3 regions of the Pseudarthrobacter leeuwenhoeki genome follow, and region 1 is predicted to be linked to each of the others. Evidence: riboswitches for the same ligand, from Rfam matches in the RefSeq annotation. Region 1 holds a riboswitch; each other region holds the start of a gene.
The links. Region 1 has a riboswitch for cyclic di-AMP ahead of ACZYX4_RS10235 (aggregation-promoting factor C-terminal-like domain-containing protein). Riboswitches for the same ligand answer to the same signal wherever they lie in the genome.
Positions count from the first base shown of each region.

Region 2: linked by a shared signal. The riboswitch ahead of ACZYX4_RS05600 (M23 family metallopeptidase) and the one ahead of ACZYX4_RS10235 (aggregation-promoting factor C-terminal-like domain-containing protein) in region 1 are both predicted to bind cyclic di-AMP.
Region 3: linked by a shared signal. The riboswitch ahead of ACZYX4_RS16385 (C40 family peptidase) and the one ahead of ACZYX4_RS10235 (aggregation-promoting factor C-terminal-like domain-containing protein) in region 1 are both predicted to bind cyclic di-AMP.

Region 1 is NZ_JBVAYY010000009.1:166,231-171,922, forward strand. Features, by position in the region: gene ACZYX4_RS10225 (phosphatase PAP2 family protein) at 49-843, shown strand; gene upp (uracil phosphoribosyltransferase) at 856-1,491, shown strand; gene ACZYX4_RS10235 (aggregation-promoting factor C-terminal-like domain-containing protein) at 1,570-2,340, opposite strand; cyclic di-AMP (ydaO/yuaA leader) riboswitch at 2,342-2,499, opposite strand; gene ACZYX4_RS10240 (sensor histidine kinase) at 2,603-4,240, opposite strand; gene ACZYX4_RS10245 (response regulator transcription factor) at 4,244-4,984, opposite strand; gene ACZYX4_RS10250 (winged helix-turn-helix domain-containing protein) at 5,608-5,692, shown strand, end outside.
Region 2 is NZ_JBVAYY010000005.1:47,519-53,210, forward strand. Features, by position in the region: gene serC (phosphoserine transaminase) at 1-695, opposite strand, end outside; gene ACZYX4_RS05595 (metal-dependent transcriptional regulator) at 962-1,657, shown strand; cyclic di-AMP (ydaO/yuaA leader) riboswitch at 1,802-2,014, shown strand; gene ACZYX4_RS05600 (M23 family metallopeptidase) at 2,019-2,840, shown strand; cyclic di-AMP (ydaO/yuaA leader) riboswitch at 2,978-3,147, shown strand; gene ACZYX4_RS05605 (NlpC/P60 family protein) at 3,457-4,320, shown strand; gene ACZYX4_RS05610 (HNH endonuclease) at 4,541-5,041, shown strand; gene mobA (molybdenum cofactor guanylyltransferase) at 5,100-5,692, shown strand, end outside.
Region 3 is NZ_JBVAYY010000022.1:31,913-37,604, forward strand. Features, by position in the region: gene ACZYX4_RS16370 (hypothetical protein) at 19-510, opposite strand; gene ACZYX4_RS16375 (DNA alkylation repair protein) at 889-1,539, shown strand; gene ACZYX4_RS16380 (hypothetical protein) at 1,968-2,270, opposite strand; cyclic di-AMP (ydaO/yuaA leader) riboswitch at 2,491-2,661, shown strand; gene ACZYX4_RS16385 (C40 family peptidase) at 2,666-3,415, shown strand; gene ACZYX4_RS16390 (dihydrofolate reductase family protein) at 3,473-4,060, opposite strand; gene ACZYX4_RS16395 (hypothetical protein) at 4,457-4,789, opposite strand; gene ACZYX4_RS16400 (MFS transporter) at 4,983-5,363, shown strand; gene ACZYX4_RS16405 (MFS transporter) at 5,345-5,692, shown strand, end outside.

The DNA.
Region 1 (5,692 bases):
GTGAACACCGGGTCGGAGAGCTGGCTAACGCAGCATTGGGGAAAATGGGTGGTGCCCTACGCGGCGCTTTGGGCCACCATGGCCATTGGCGGCGTCGTAGTGCTGGTCCTGACGCTGTTGGGTGCCGAGGTCTATGAGGACGTGGTGGATGACGCCGGCCTGGCGAACCTGGACAAGCCCACCTTGGGGTGGATGGAACAGCTCCGCAGCCCCGGCCTCGACTCGTTCGTCACGGCATTCACCAACGTCGGCGGCGGGGTCGGGATGCCCATCCTGGCCAGCATCCTCACCGCGTGGCTCATCTGGACCAGCCGTACCTGGCGGCCCTTGATCCTGATCGGAGGTGCCGCAGCAGTCTCCGTGACCGCTACATCGCTGGGCAAGACACTGGTCGGCAGAACCCGCCCGGACCACTCCGACGCCGTCCCGCCCTACGAATCCTCGCCGTCGTTTCCGAGCGGCCACACGCTCAACACCACGGTAGTGATCGGGCTCGTGGTCTACCTGGCTTGTCTGCAGATCCAGGGCAGCGTAGCGCGGGTAAGCCTGATAGTGGCGGGTGCGTCCTTCATCTTCGCGATGGGCATGAGCAGGGTCTATCTGGGCCACCACTGGATGACCGATGTGATCATCGGATGGGTGCTGGGGCTGGCCTGGGTCGGCATCGTGATTCTGGCACACCGGCTCTTCCACGTGATCCGGCACCGGGAACACGCCGGCCCCGCACCCACCTTCGACAACCCCGCGCACCTGCACGACGGCGCCGCCCCCGGCAGTGCTCCAGGGGACAAGGGCGACGTCGGCGCCCGTGGCCCCACGGGCGGCCCCCCAGCCGCCGGGTGATAGTTTTGACCCATGCGCACTTTCGTTGTGGACCACCCGCTGGTCGCCCATAAGCTCACCGTTCTGCGGGACAAGAACACCCCGTCCCCGGTCTTCCGCCAGCTCACCGAGGAACTCGTCACGCTCCTGGCGTACGAGGCCACCCGCGACGTCCGCACCGAACCGGTGACCATCGAGACGCCGGTCAGCACCACCATTGGCACCGCATTTACCAAGCCCACCCCGCTGGTGGTTCCCATCCTCCGGGCCGGACTCGGCATGCTCGAGGGCATGACCAAGCTGGTCCCCACGGCCGAGGTCGGGTTCCTGGGCATGGCCCGCGATGAAGAGACCCTGGACATCATCACCTACGCGGAGCGTCTCCCCGAGGACCTTACCGACCGTCAGATCTTCGTCCTGGACCCCATGCTCGCGACCGGCGGCACGCTGCGCGAGGCCATCAAGTTCCTCTTTAAGCGCGGCGCTTCCGACGTCACCTGCATCTGCCTGCTGGCCGCCCCGGAAGGCCTGGCGAAGCTGGAGGAGGAGCTTGCCGACGCCAACGTGACGATCGTGCTCGCCTCGATCGACGAGAAGCTCAACGAGAAGTCCTACATCGTGCCGGGCCTGGGCGACGCCGGCGACCGCCTTTACGGCGTGGCCGGTTAAGTCAGCCGAACGGCACCGGACCTGCCCTGGTGGCCGGTTCGCGCGCGGCTCCGGCTGCTCGCTGGCTGTGCCAGGGGTTTAGTACCAGTTGTGGGCGTAGTGGAAGTTCAGGGCCCCACAGGGTGAGCCGTAGCGGTCCTTGACGTACTCCAGACCCCAGTTGATCTGGGTCCGGTAGTTCGTCCGGTAGTCCGCGCCCGCGCTGGCCATCTTCTCGGCCGGCAGCGACTGGACCACACCGTAGGCGCCGCTGCTCGGGTTCGTGGCGGTCGTCTCCCAATCCGATTCCTTGGTCCAGAGCTTCATGAGGCACGGCATCTGGCTCGGGGCCCAGCCATAGGAGCCCAACTGGCTCGCCGCGTACGCCTGGGCGCCGGCAGGGTCATCGATGGCAACGGGGGCCGGTGCAGGTGCCGGCACAGTCGCAGGTGCCGGGGCGGGCTCGGGAGCGGGGGCCGGGACAGCTGCCGGGGCCGGTGCTTCGGCCGGCGCGACCTCGGCCGGCTGGGCCGCGGCGTCGCCGGTGCCGGTGACGGCCTCACTCTCGACCCGGACACGCTCAAAATCAAGGTGCGTCAGCGGATCCGCCGAGGCGGCTGCCTGCGTGGAACTGCCGGCGTCGGCATTGCGCGCGGCCGTCTCGGACGCCTGGCCGGCGGCGCCGGCCCCCACGATCATCGCGCAGGCGGCAACAACAACGGCCGCCCGGCGGCCGGTCGAACCGGCGTGGCGGGCAAACCGGGCCAAGGCTGAAGCGGGCCTGGCCGGCTCGGCGCCGTGGCCCGACAGCTTGGAGCCGGTTGAGTTTGCGGCGTCGTCAGGGCCCGATTGTGCCTTGGAGTTAGTCATGAGTGCCTCTCAACGCCTGCGGAGTTAGCTGTCGGGTTCGGATGAGGTCACCCGGCCGCACGGAATCTCACGTGTCGGCTTCACCCCAAGGGCGCAATGTGCAAAAAATGCCCGGGAACTCTGGGTCCCCCGCCTCTGCCTGTCCAGCGGAATCCGGGAGGCGGCAGAGCGTGGCGTACATCCGGACATGCGGCCCCAGTGATGGCCGCACTTAAAAACCGTACAGGAGTTGAACAGACAAGTTACAGTTTGGTAACAAGCATCACTGCGTCGGCGGGGCGGCTTGCGCCCTGACCAGCGACGGCTTGACTTCGGGCGGCGCCGGAGCCTCCGGCAGCCGAACGGTGAACTCGGTCCGGCCGGGCACCGAGGCCACACTGACAGTCCCGCCATGGGCCTCGACAATCGACTGCACGATCGACAATCCCAGCCCGCTGGTGCCCTCGGTGGAGGCCGTCGTTGCAGGGGGCGTTGTTGTGGCGCCCCCTGAGGATGCCCCGGGCGGCCGCGGCGGGTGCAGCGGACGCCGCGGAAGGGCCCTGCCGGTTGCCGGCGTCGTGAGTGCTGCCGGATTCTTGCGGGAAGCGTCCGCGCGCGTGAAGCGGGCAAAGACACGGTCCACGAACCCGGGGGCAATCCCGGGGCCGTTGTCCGTCACGGTCACCTCGGCATGTCCGTCCGGGGATCGCTTCACACCGGTCACCACGGTCGTGCCGGGGCCCGTGTGTTTGCGCGCGTTGGAGAGCAGGTTGACCAGCACCTGATGCAGCTGGCTCGCGTCCCCGCGAACCACCACAGGCTCTTCCGGGAGCTCCAAGTGCCAGACCCGGTCCGGGGCCATGACCTTCTCGTCACTGACCGTCTCGATGGCCAACTGGGTGAGATCCACGTCGCTGAGCTTGAGCGGCTGGCCCTCATCCAGCCGCGCGAGCAGGAGCAGATCCTCCACCAGGGTCGTCATACGTTCGGACTGGCTCTGCACCCGGGCCAGGGACTTCTGGCCGTCGGGGGTGAAATGTTCGGTCATCCGCATCAGCTCGGTATAGCCGCGGATGGCGGTCAGGGGAGTACGCAGTTCGTGCGAGGCATCCGCGACGAACTGGCGGACCTTCATCTCGCTCTTCTGCCGAGCTTCCAGGGCATTGGAGACGTTGTCCAGCATCATGTTCAGGGCATGGCCCACGCTGCCCACCTCGGTTTCCGGATGCGCTGCGGACGCCGGCACCCGCACAGCAAGTCCCACCTCTCCGGCGTCGAGCGGCAGCCGCGCAACCTGCGTTGCCACCTCGGAGAGCTGATCGAGCGGCTTCATGGTCCGGCGGATCAGTGCCGTCCCGGCCAGTCCGATGACCAGGAGCCCGCCGGCGGACACGAGCACCATGGTCCAGACCATGGTGGCAAGCGTGGTCTGCTTCTCCGCGAGCGGCAGGCCGGTGACGATCACGTCGCCGCCCGCCTCGGCGGCAACCAGCCGGTAGGCTCCGGCGGACAGGGTCCGGTCCACCGGCTCGAGCCACGGGGTGAGCTCCAGGAGCACTTCGTCGTCTTCGTCGGTGAGGGATTCCCGGGTGGCGTCCTCGGAGAGGAAGCCGGCGCTGCGGACCGAATCGTCATGGATTCGCGCGTTCAGGGTGCCGATGGCCAGGCCCCGCGCCTCAAGGGGGTCGGAGCGGCCGGAGCGGCCGGACTCGCGGGCACGGACCGCTGCCTGCTGCAGCTGGGTGTCGAGCTGTCTGGTCAGGAAGAAGTCCATCGAGGCATAGCTGACGATACCGACGGCCCCGCAGATCGCAACGAGCAGGGCCATGGCGACGAGGACAAGCCGGGTGCGCAGGTGCCAGGTGGACGGGGTGCGCCAGTTGAGTCCGGAGGGGCGGATCTCGGCAGGGCCTGCAGGCACGGATCAGTCCGCCGGTTTCAGGACGTAGCCGGCGCCGCGCACCGTGTGGATCATGGGCGGGTGGCTGGCGTCGACCTTCTTGCGGAGGTAGGAGATGTAGAGCTCCACAATGTTGGCCTGCCCGCCGAAGTCGTAGTCCCAGACCCGGTCCAGGATCTGGGCCTTGCTGACGACCCGTTTCGGGTTCTCCATGAGGTAGCGCAGCAGCTCGAACTGGGTGGCCGTGAGGTGCAGTTCTTCGCCTGCGCGCCGAACCTCCCTCGTGTCGACGTTCAGGACGAGGTCCCCGACGACGAGTTCGGCGGTATCCATCGCAGCCACTCCGGAACGCTGGACCAGCCGGTGCAACCGCAGCAGCACTTCTTCCATGCTGAACGGTTTGGTCACGTAGTCATCCCCGCCCGCTGCCAGCCCGGTGATGCGGTCCTGGACGGCGTCCTTTGCTGTCAGGAACAAAGCAGGCACCTCCGGCGCGAAGGCGCGGATCCTCCCCAGCAGCTCAACGCCGTCGAATCCGGGAAGCATCACGTCGAGCACCAGCACGTCGGGGCGGAAATCCTTGGCGAGCTTCACGGCTTCGGGGCCGTCGGCTGCGACAGCAACAGACCATCCCGCCATCCGCAGCCCCATGCTCATGAGCTCGGAGAGACTGGGTTCGTCGTCCACGACCAGGGCCCGGATAGGAGAGCCATCCGGATGGCTGAGCCGGGGGAGATTATTGGTCATGGAGTGCGAAGTGGCCATGGGACAACTCTCCGATCTGCCGGTTGTATGCGGCTTTGGGGATCCTGTGCGGCGCCTGTGAATCCCAGCCTAGCGAGCCGGACATCCCCCGGACCGGCGGTGGGACCGCTTTTTTCGTCGACCGGGGGTGACCGCCCTGTGGAACGCTGGACTTCTAATGCTAAGTAGGCGAAGGGTTTGCCCGCTTCGACTTACAGTGAATGATTCCGGGCAATCGGGAGGCTGGCGCGAATTAAGTTCGACGAACCGGCCAAGTTGGCGCCCGTTGACCAGGACGGGTGTTTTTTATTGACGGCTTGGAATTGTGATCTGCACTACAATTCCGCGTTCTGTCTCAGATGGTGGACTTTTGCGTCCATTGTTACTTGCAAGTTTTCATTGTTACGTTGCACACTTCAATTGTGAACAAGAACTCAACAGCACCTGCACCCGCAGTTTTTTGGATCAGCGCACCCGCTGGTACCGAGAAGCGCTGTTGTCGAATGCACGCCTAACTTTTACACCCCAAAGGTTTCTAGGCATTCGCCCCCAGCCCAGCGTCGGGCGCCCTCCCCAGTTTTCATTGCGGGGAAAAGTAGCATTCGAGCCGCGATGACGGCCATTCACATTGAGGTAAGCAATCCATGTCAGTTGCATCCGGATACGTCCACATCTCCGTCCGTAACGCCAGCAAGGCCGGCCAGGCCTCCGGTATCCGCCAGGGCTTCG
Region 2 (5,692 bases), on a different contig from region 1:
AGGAAGTCCGGGATCCAGCGGCCGCCGGCCTTGATCCGCGCCGCACGTTCCAGCGCCGCCGGGGAGAACAGGCCGAGCCACAGGCCTCCGTCGGAGGCAAAGTTCTTCTGCGGGGCGAAGTAGTAGACGTCCGCTTCCGCGACGTCGACATCCAGCCCGCCGGCAGCCGATGTGGCGTCAACCAGGACGAGGGAGCCTGCATCGGCGCCGGCCACACGCTGGACGGGGGCGGCAACGCCGGTGGACGTCTCGTTCTGCGGCCAGGCGTAAACATCGACGCCGGCCTCGGCTTTGGCCGCCGGGCGGGTGCCCGGTTCGGACTTGATGATTGAGGAGTCCGCAAGGAACGGTGCCTTGTTGGTGGCGGAGGCGAACTTCGAGCCAAACTCGCCAAAGGACAAGTGCTGGGCCTTGTTCTCCACCAGACCGAAGCTGGCGATGTCCCAGAATGCCGTCGATCCGCCGACGCCCAGGATGACTTCGTAGCCCTCGGGGGCGCGGAAGAACTGGCTGAGCCCGTTCCGGACCGATCCCACCAGGTTCTTGACCGGCGCCTGGCGGTGGGAGGTTCCCAGCAGCTGGGACGCGGCGGCGAGGGCCTCCATCTGCTCCGGGCGGACCTTGGACGGTCCGGCACCGAAGCGACCGTCCTTGGGCAGGAGGTTTGCGGGAATCGTGATGCTGGTGTCGCTCACAGTGGCTCCAATTTTCGGCTGGTACAAAAGTGTGGCTCGGTAGGTCGCCCGGCAGCGTGGCTGCAGCGGAGCCTTGCGTTTCATTCTGCCTGACTGCCCCGCGGGGGAGGCAAAAGAGACCGTCACAGTCCGGTCACTGAGATTATCCGGAGTAATTCAAAATAGGCTAAGCTGGCCTGCGAACGTACGGCGGACCGCGCCAGGGCGCCTGCAGCATGCGGTACGGCGGGAAATGCGCAAGGACGGCGCTCGAGGAGCTGAGCTGAATGACGGATCTGATCGATACAACCGAGATGTATCTTCGGACCATTCTGGAACTTGAAGAAGAAAACATCGTCGCACTCCGCGCCCGCATCGCCGAACGGCTGCGCCACTCCGGCCCCACCGTCTCCCAGACTATCGGCCGGATGGAACGCGACGGGCTGGTGGTTGTTTCCGGCGACCGCCACCTGGAACTGACGGAAACCGGCCGGAAGCGTGCCATTGAAGTCATGCGCAAGCACCGCCTTGCCGAGCGGCTGCTGGCTGACGTGATCGGGCTCGACTGGGCCTACGTCCATGAGGAAGCCTGCCGCTGGGAGCACGTCATGAGTGAGCGGGTCGAGCGGCGGATCTTCGAACTGCTGAACCACCCCACTGTCTCTCCCTATGGCAACCCGATTCCGGGCCTCGCGGAGCTAGGCGGACCGCCTTCCCAGCCGTACGCCGATGGCGCTATTAACCTGCTGGAGGCCATGGCCGGCTACGGGCCGGATTCCCGGGTCAGGATCAACCGGCTCGCCGAGCCCATCCAGGTCGAACCGGAACTGCTCGTCCAGCTTGATGAGGGCGGCATCCGCCCCGGCGCACTGGTTTCGCTGGAGCGCGTGGGGGAGTACATCTCGGTGCGAGTGCCCGACATCGAAGGCGCCCTGGAGCTCCCGCCCGAGGTGGCGGGCCACGTTTTTGTGACCGTCGGTTAACGAGCGCTCACCGGGCAGCTCGTGGGACCTCCCATGAGTTGTGCACAGGTAGATAACGGATTTATCACTGGACGGCTTAATCGCCTATAGTTGGACACTAGTACCGATACCAAACCGTTATCTGATCCGAGCCGAGCTCTGCCAGCGGATCAGTTGCAGAATCACCTTCTGGCAGGGGCGGGGGAACCACTTCCGGCTGTTCAGCAGCCTTGGGGTGAAGTCCGTCAGCGGCAAGCAACTCCATCGAGGAACTACTTTGATACCTCTGTGCCTGGATGCTTGTCACGGCGGACCGGGTCTTTGATCTCTCTGACCCGAATCCGACAGCTAACTCCGCAGGCTCTCCAGAGAGGAACCTTTTTTGACCACCCAGATCGACAGGGGCCGCCGCCGTGCGACAGGTCCCGCTCCGGAGCCGCGTCCGGCCGCCGCCACACCCGCGGACCGGCCCCGTGACGCGCTCCGCGATGAACGCAGAGACCGCCGCAGCCCGTTCCGCCAGGTAACGGACTTCGCCGCCGCCAGTGGCGTGGGGCAAAAGGCCGGCATCGCACTGGCTGCCACGGGACTGGTCCTTACCGTCACCGTCCCCGCCACGAGCCCTGTTATGGCCACAGACACCGGGTCAACGGCCGCAGTCATCCCTGCCGCAGTCCAGCCGGATATCACCGCCGCCGACGTCAAAATTGACTTCAACCGCACCGCCGTCACCACCCGGAATGACCCGGACGGCAAGCTTAAGCAGCTGCTGAGCGCCCAGTCGGCCGGCTCCATTGCCCCTGCAGCCTCCTCGGGCAGCCTCGGGGCGCCCTTGGTAGAGCTGAAGAAGTCGTCCCCCTTCGGATACCGCGTCAGCCCCATCACCGGCGGCTCCGGGGAGTTCCACCGCGGCCAGGACTTTTCGGTCCAATGCGGCACCGACGTCATTGCGGCCGCAAGTGGCACCGTGACCTTCACAGGATGGCATCCCTACGGCGGCGGAAACCGTGTGGTGATTGACCACGGCAACGGCTTGGAGACCACCTATAACCACTTGTCCTCCGCCGGCGTCCAGGTGGGCCAGCAGGTCGACCGCGGCTCTGTCGTGGCGATGAGCGGCACCACGGGCGCCTCCACGGGCTGCCACCTTCACTTCGAGGTCATGGTCAACGGCGAAGTCGTCGACCCGACCGGCTGGCTGTAACCGAGCTGATGGGACACTCTCGCATTCTCACGGCACTCCGTGATCTGAATGTGACATAGAGCCCCAACTGCTGTACCGTTTGTCCCACGCCAACTTTTCCGAAGTTGGCGCTCTTGAGTGGATTGCCTAGCTCTGCCACCGCTCAAGGTCCGTTCGCATTACATCGTCTGGCAGGGGCGGGGGAACCAATTTTGGCCTTCGAAAGAAGGCCTTGGGGTTAAGTCGCAAAGCTTCCCAGGAAGCAGCGCGGCCGGGTGACTCCCATCCGAATCCGACAGCTCACCTCGCAGGCATTGGGAGAGGCTACTTTCGTGTCTTCACGCCACAATGCTGCGCGTCACCGCGCTTGCGCGGCTCTTACGAGCCCGCTGAAATCCAACCTCCGTGTTGCCCTTTTTGGTGCCCGGAACGGATCTCACACCGCCGACTCGATCTCTGCTGAGTCCGGCCCGCAGGCCATGCACCTGCAAGCAGTTCCCGCTATTGGCGCGTCTTCGCAGTACACCCTTCGCTAAGTAACCCATTTCGGGGCGATCCGGCGTACCCCCAAGATGCCGGAGCGTCCTCAGCCCGCGCCCTAAAAGCGCGGACCCAGGATCACGAAAGAGAGAACTTAATGACTAGTGCAAACGCACGGCACCGCGCCGAGGTCACCAAGACCAGCTCACTGGCCGCTATTGCCAAATCCCTCGGCGACAACGCCGGCGGCATGGGTCGCCAGGCCGCGGTTATCGCTGCTGCCTCCGGTCTCGTCCTGACCAGCGGTATCGGAGCCAACGCTGCTGAGGCCAACGTTCAGCGCGATTCCACCTCCGCTTCCACCCTCGAAGTCCAGTCAGCCGCCCCGGCGACCATCTCGGCTGCTTCGACCATCGCGATCTCCTTCGAGAAGCCGGCTGTCACCACCACCCCGGCTCCCGTCGTCGAGGCCCCGAAGCCTGTTGTGAAGGTCCAGGAGGCTTCCACAGCCAACCCGGCCAAGACCGCCAGCACCAAGGTCGCAGCCCCGGCTGCCCCCGCAGCCCCGGCTGCCCCCGCCCCCAAGGCTGCTCCGGCTGCCCCGGCCAAGGCTGCTCCGGCTGCCCCGGCCAAGGCTGCTCCGGCTGCCAAGGTTGCTCCGGCCGCCAGCACCCCGGCTCCGGCCGCCGCCGGCGTCAAGGGCGCCACGATCGCTGCTGCCGCTTACGCCCAGCTCGGTGTTGGCCAGGACTGCACCAGGCTCGCCACGAACTCGCTGGCTGCCGCGGGCATCAACTTCCACGGCTGGCCGGCAGGTTACCTGGCCCTCGGCCGCACTGTGAGCGCCGCCGCGGCACAGCCGGGCGACCTCGCCTACTACGCGAACGGCGGCGCGGGCCTGGCCCACATCGCTGTTTATGTCGGTAACGGCAAGGCTGTTCACGGCGGATGGAACGGCGGAACCACGTCCCTGCAGAGCGTCAACGTCGGCTCCGGCCCGGTCTTCATCCGCGTCGGCTAGGACAACAGCTGTAAGCAACACCGGGGACCCCTGCCATTGGGCAGGGGTCCTTTGCGTTGCCAGAACGTGAACTTCAGCGGATGCGGGTCGGGGCGGGAAAAAAGATTCGGTGAATTGGCATCCCCGTGTTTACTCTTGTTTTGTCGATCCATAGCCCGACCATGCAGAGGGCAGCCGGCCCTCGTGCCCCTGGCGGGTGCGGCCGTGAAGAGGTATGCGGATGCGCACACTCGTTCTGAATGCTGGATATGAACCGCTGGCGGTTGTGACCTTCCGCCGGGCGCTCGTCCTTGTGCTGGCCGGAAAGGCCAGTGTCGTGGCGGAAGGCGGCGATCCCGTCGTCGGGCCGCACGACGTCCTGGGCCGTCCGTCGGTGATTCTGTTGAATCGATACATCAGGCCCCGGTATAACACCGTGACGGCGGTGAGCCGCCGCGGGGTGCTCCGCCGGGACGGACACCGCTGCGCCTATTGCGGCAAAGCCGCCCACACCATCGATCATGTCCAGCCCAAATCCAGGGGCGGTGCGGAGTCCTGGGAAAACCTCGTCGCTGCCTGCCTGCGGTGCAACAACGCCAAAGGTGACCACACCCCGGGGGAAATGGGGTGGAAGCTCGGCTTCAGCCCCGCGCCGCCCAAGGGCACGACCTGGCAAATCAAGGAGCTGGAGAAGCCGACGCCTGCCTGGGACCCTTTCCTCCTGCCGGAATCCGCCGCTTGACACGGCGCACCCCGGCCGCTGCGCCCGGACAGCACCCATAGCCAGTTAGGCTGGACCGGTGGAATTCGACGCTGTCATTCTTGCCGGGGGCCGGTCGTCCCGGTTGGGAGGCGTGCCCAAATCGGGTCTGATGCACGACGGCGTCACCCTCCTGGAGCGCGCCCTGCAGGCCGCGCGCGGTGCGGCCGCCGTCGCCGTCGTCGGGCCGGACCCGGGAACCCTGCCCGAGGGGGTGCTGAGCTGCCGGGAGGAGCCGGCGTTCGCCGGACCCGCGGCCGCCGTCGCCGCCGGGCTCTCGGCCCTGGACCGGCACCGCAGCCGCCATCCCCGCGTTCCTGCCGCGGCACCGCTGACCCTGGTCCTCGCCGTCGACATGCCCCGGGCGGGCGCCGCCGTCGGAAGACTGCTGGACGCCGCTGCGGAAGCCCCCCCGGGCGACGGGCTGATGGCAGTCTCTGCTGACGGGCGCCGGCAGCCCCTCCTTGGCCTGTATGGCTCGGCTGCGCTTCGGCGGTGCGTGGCCGACGCCAGGCACCGCGGCGCGCTCGAAAACGCCTCGGTATTCGCCCTTCTTGCTAGGCTGGAGGTGCGGGAAGTGAGCGTCCCCAGGGGGTCTACGGATGATGTTGATACTTGGGACGATGCCTCCTT
Region 3 (5,692 bases), on a different contig from region 1:
GCCCCTCCTCCGCCAACCTCAGGTGAGTGTGCTCCCCGTGGCTGTTCGGTGCCATGGCGAACGGAATATATGCAACATGTTCCTCGGGTATTCCTTTGTCAGCAGCCACGCCAAACCGGCAGCAAACACCGGATTCGGCAGCGTCCAGATTCCTAACGGTGTAACGACAATCAAGAACAAGATAGCGCCCGCCAGGCCCAGTTTTGTGCGTCTGCCCCCGCTGAGTATCAGCAGCCCGACGGCGATCTCTCCTGCCGCAGCCAGGATCCCAATGACCTGGGGTGCCGGTGCGACCACATTTTGGAAGAACCAGCCATAAAGAGGAATCAGCGGGGCATCCGTACCGAGCTTGATGAACTGATCCGGTGCAACAATACTCAATACAACATTGACGGCTACGGCCATGACAATAAAGAAGATCCCGACAACAACCCGGGCTGCATGGGGCCTGATGACACAAAGTACTAAGACGGCGGTGCAAAATATCAACCACGGAATCAGCTGTTCCATTTAACCTGGCTCCTGCCCTCCGCGCCAAGTAACGCGTATCCGGCGTTCAACGATCCAACGTCCAGAGAACAGAATCGCTCTCTTCTGCTTCGCCGGACAGAGTCCAAAGTCATCACCCGTGACGAAGGCCCTACAGCGCCGCGACTGCCCGTCCCGGGTTCTCCCTGATCGCCCTCATCTGCGCAGGGTACGAAAAGAGACCATCCAGAAAGACTCATGGCTGAGCGCTGAAAAGCGGCACGTCCACTACCTTAACCAGTTCACCGCCCGGGAATATGTTGACCGGACTGAGGCTGTTAGCCGATTTGTCGTGACGGTCGGGAATGGTCGCTGGTTCGCTTCGGGAAAGGGTCCCGCTGCGTGCGGGAGAATGTCCCCATGAGCGATGCGGGCGATTTCATGGATTTCGCGCTTCAGCGTGAGTCGTCGTGGAGCCGCGCCGTGGACGCCGAAGCACGTTACGGCGGCGGGCACCGTTATTACGGTGCCTCCGTCGGAGCCGTGCGCGGAACGGTCCGAGATGCCCTCCGCCGCCACCCGGGGCTGACGCACGATGACATCACCGCCCTCAGCACCGAGTTGTGGGAGGTGCCCGTCTTCGAAAGCCGACTCGCCGGCGTCGTGCTGCTCCAATCCAGCGTCGGCCTGCTGACGAACCTGGACCTGACCCGGATCGAGGGCTTCGTGCGGAGCGCACGGCTGGGCGCCCTCGTCGATCCGCTCGCCATCGACGTCGTTGGTCCCCTGCTCGAGGGGCTCGACGTCGTCGGCAGGGTGCGCGCGGACAGTGTCCTGGACCGGTGGGTGCGGGATCCCGACGGCTGGCTGCGCCGTGCCGCCCTGCTGTCCCCGCTGCGCGTGCTCCGTGCCGGCGCGGGGGACTGGCCCCGGTTCGTGCGCCACGCCCGTCTCGTTCTGGCGTCTTCGCCGCAGCGGAACCACGAGGACGACGACGGCGCGATCGCCGCAGGGGCGGTTTCCCTCGTGCTCGCCGAGACGGCCAGACACCGCCCGGACCTGGGATTCTGACCCGGCGAATACTGCGCGGCATTGTCTCTTCACCCGGCTGCTGCTTTGCGGCGTTCGAATTCTATCTACCGTCAATTTTTCAGTCTCTATTCCCGTCGGCGGCTCATCTACCATCTCAACAAAATGGTCCGCGAGATAACGGGTTCAACAGTGCGGGTAACCACCAATTCCCGCAGACTGCCGTACCCGGATAAGCACCCCTTTTGGGTTCCGCCAGAGGCGCAGCAACAAACGGAGCAGCCCGGTCTGATGGCAGGAACAGTCCGCCCACGTATTCTCTGACGGCAACGCTGCACGGCAGTGTTGCCGTTCAAAGCGTTTGCCGTGGCAGTCCCCCCTATTATTTATTCCCGCGTCATATGTCTGTGGCGCAATCAAATGACGTCTGCAATAAGTCAAAGTTCCGCCGGAGATTCGGAATCGGAGGGTTACGCGGACCTGCTGCCGGGTCGGGATCCGGCCCGGCTTCCCGGCCGGCGTTCCACCACGGCATAGGCCTTTTCGTCGAAGAACTCCCAGTCGGTGACCACCATAAAGCCGAGTGCGTCCACGCGGTCGTTCAGGACGTGCACGTCGAAGCCACCGTCGCGAGGCTCAGCGTCCCAGGTGGAGACGTGGACTTCCCCGTTTTCCAGCACGAGCAGTTCGGTGTTGACACTGAAGTCCTCCGGCGGCTGAGTGCTCAGCTGGCAGATGGCGATGCAGTGCCTGATGGGGTCGGGACTGTTCATTTTCGGGCCTCCGCTTCGGGTGAACGGTGATGGCATCATCCTATGCCCGGGGCAGCGTCCGGCCAGTGCCCGGGCCGGTCGGCGTGCCTGTCAAAGCCCGCTCACCACAGTCTGCCGTTGCCTCGATGTGACACTCCGTGATCAGTCCGTTACCGTTGTTAGGTGCCTGTTGTTTCGAGACGGGCTCTCCCCAGCCGATTGCCTAACTCTGCCGCGGCCAGGGGATAACTCGCAGCAACGTCCGGCAGAGACGGGGAAACCAATTTTGACCCGCTGTTCTCCAGGGGTCTTGGGGTGAAGCCGCACGGCCCGTCATGATCGGGCCAGCGTGCGGCCGGGTGCCTCCCATCCGAATCCGACAGCTCACCTCGCAGGCATTGGGAGAGGCTCCTTTAATGACTTTTAGCAATACTCGTGCGCCCAAAAACGCCGACCTTCGCAGCAAACGCCGCACCGCCGGCACCATCGGCCGCCAGGCAGCCGTCCTCGTTGCCACTTCCGGAATGGTGCTCAGCGGCGCTTTGGCTGCGAACGCAGCCGATGCACCGACTGAGCTCGTCTCCGCACCGGCAGCATCCGTTGACGTCCAGGGCCAGGTCTCCGCGCCGGTCATGGCGGATTCCGCCGTCCAGATCACGTTCGAGCGCCCGGCCGTTGCGACTGCCCCGGCTCCCGTGGTCGAGGCACCCAAGCCCGTAGCTGCTCCGAAGGCCCCGGCAGCCAAGGCCCCGGCAGCACCCGCGCCGGCAGCACCCCCCGCTGCCGCCGCGAAGGCGACCGTGAAGGTCCAGGCCGCACCCGCCCCTGCCGCTGCCCCGGCAGCCGGTGGAGTGAACGCCACGCTGCTGGCCGTAGCGTACGGCCAGATCGGCATCACGCAGGACTGCACCGCGGTAGTGGAGAAGGGCCTGAACGCCGCCGGCATCCCGGTCGGTGACATTGGCCCGATGGCATTCATGAAGTATGGCAAAGTCGTCGCTGCTCCCCAGCCCGGCGACATCATTGTCCAGTCCGGCCACGTCGCCATCTACGCCGGCAACGGCCAGGCAATCAGCGGCGGAATGAACGGCGTCAACTCCACGATCACGCACCCGCTGTCCTGGCTGACCGCCACCGGCCCCGTGACGTTCGTCCGCGCCGGCTAGCAGGACCGCTTTCAGCACGTCGAAGGCCGGTCGATCGGTTGCCTTGGGGGCAGCTGATCACCGGCCTTCTGCGCGCCCGGCGTCCGGCTTCGTTGCATACCGCAGCAGCACGACGCCGTTGCCGAACGTCCGGCTCTCCAGCAGCCGCAGCGCCGTCATCGCATCCGTCCCCTGGAAAAGGGGCGTGCCCCGTCCGATCAGTACCGGGTGCACATAGATCCGGTACTCGTCGATCAGCCCGAGCCGCCTGAACGACGCGGACAGATTGGCGCCGCCCAGCGCCAGGTCACCGCCGGGCTGTTCCCTGAGCCTCGCGACGTCCTCGGCGACGACGTCGCGCACCACCTCGGTATTCCAGCCGGCCGACGCCAGGGTCCTGGAGTAGACGATTTTGGGCATGTCCCGCCAGATCCCCGCGAACTCGGTCATCGGGGCAGGGGTTGAGGGGTCCTCGTCCGCCGTCGGCCAGAAGCCGGCCATCAGCTCATAGGTGACGCGGCCGTCCAGGAAAGCGCCCATGGTCCGGAGCTCGTCGTTGAAGTGGCGGTGCAGTTCGTCATCGACCCGGTGCCAGCTCAGGTCCCGCTCCGGACCCTCAAAGAATCCGTCCAGGGATACCTGCATCATCAGAATGACCTTGCGCATGGCGGGCTCCCTCGCTTCACTGCGGGACGGGGTTCCAGCATACGCCGAGCCCGGCAGCCGCGGCAGGGGAGGGCAGTCCGATGCCGGAATCACGCAGGAGGACCTGGCCCAGCAGGACCGCAGAGATCCCTGTAGTTTTGGCGGATCAGTAGGCACCTATCTGCACTGCTTTTCGGTCCGAACGTCACCTTTGCATGGCGCGACGCGGTTCGAACGAAGCAGTCAATCAGCTACACGCTGAGCGCCTCGATCATGCCTACCGACGAACGGACGGACCTGCTCTCGCGCCACAGTCTGCGGTGGGTCACAGCGCACGATGTGATCTGGGACCCGCCAAATAGTCGCTTCAGCGCCGTCGTGCAAACTGCCCGTCGTCTTTCGTTGAACAGCCTGGACTCACGGGTAGGTCGGTATCGCGATGTACTGGTTAATGTTCGTGGACTGGAAGGTCGAGAACTTCAGTGTCGTTTGGTCGCCTGCCGGATCTCCGACCACGACGGTTTCATTGGGGGAATTCACGCCCAGCAATGCGTAGGCGTGGTTGGATACCAGCTTGCCGTCGTCGTTGGAGGTTCCAAGAGTTACGAGGCCGTTTGTGAAGTCCTGCTGCATCTGCGCAAAGCTCACGCCCGTCATCGGACCGCCGGGGTTGCGGTCGACGGCCACCTTGCCGGTGATGGCATAGCCGATGGCGCGAACGCTCGCCGGCCGGGTTACTGCACGTTTCATCGTTCAGGCTTTTTTTGGGCGAACCGCGTCAGTGTCGGGGTCCGCCGGGTCCGGGTCGTCGTAGCTGAGTCCCATATGCCAAGGCTACGCCCGCATCTGTTTCGGTCAAAAGGCCAGTTCCAGCGCCAGCGGTAGGATTCCCGGCACTGCCGCGACCCTGATCGGAGGGTCGGCGGAACTGCTCGACTTCCTGATCCCGCTCTGGGGCGGCACCCGGCTGGGCCTTGCGCCAAGCGCGATCGGAGCTCTTGTCGCCGTCGAGCTCGTCATCTCGGTGATCGCACGTCCAATTTCCGGTTGGCTGGTCGACACGCGGGTGCGGACGAGGGTCGCGGCAGCCGGCGCCCTGCTGCACGCGGTGAGCTGCATCGGCTACGCCCTCGCGACATCACTTCCAAGCGCCTTCGCCGCAGCTGGTGTAGGCGGTGTGGGCGGCGCGTTCTTCTGGATCGCCGCCCGGGCGCTCGCAGTCGAGGACCTTGACCGTGACTCCGGTTCCCTGGCCGGACTGCTGTCGTCCGAAGCGCTAGGATCGTGGTTTTCTGGATTCCAGCGATGGTCCTGCTGCAGCTGATCGGCTTCGGTGGGGTTTTCGGGACCCTCGCCGTTGTCTGTAGCGTCGCGGCGGTCCTGTTGCTCCGCGTGCCGCGGTTCCTGCCGCCACCGCAGGAGCGGCCACCGGGCGGGATCAGGGGCGATGGAAAGCGCCTCGCCCCGCTGCTGCTCGCCGCGCTGGTGACGGCAGTCGCCGAGGCTGGCGTGTCACTGCTTTTGCTGCTGCACCTGCAGAACGCGCTCGGACTCGAGGTTTACCAGATTGCACTGATCTACCTGCCCGGCGGCATCGTGCTCACCGTGATGCCCCGGGTCTTGCACGGCTTCGTTGAACGTCGTGGCCGACGT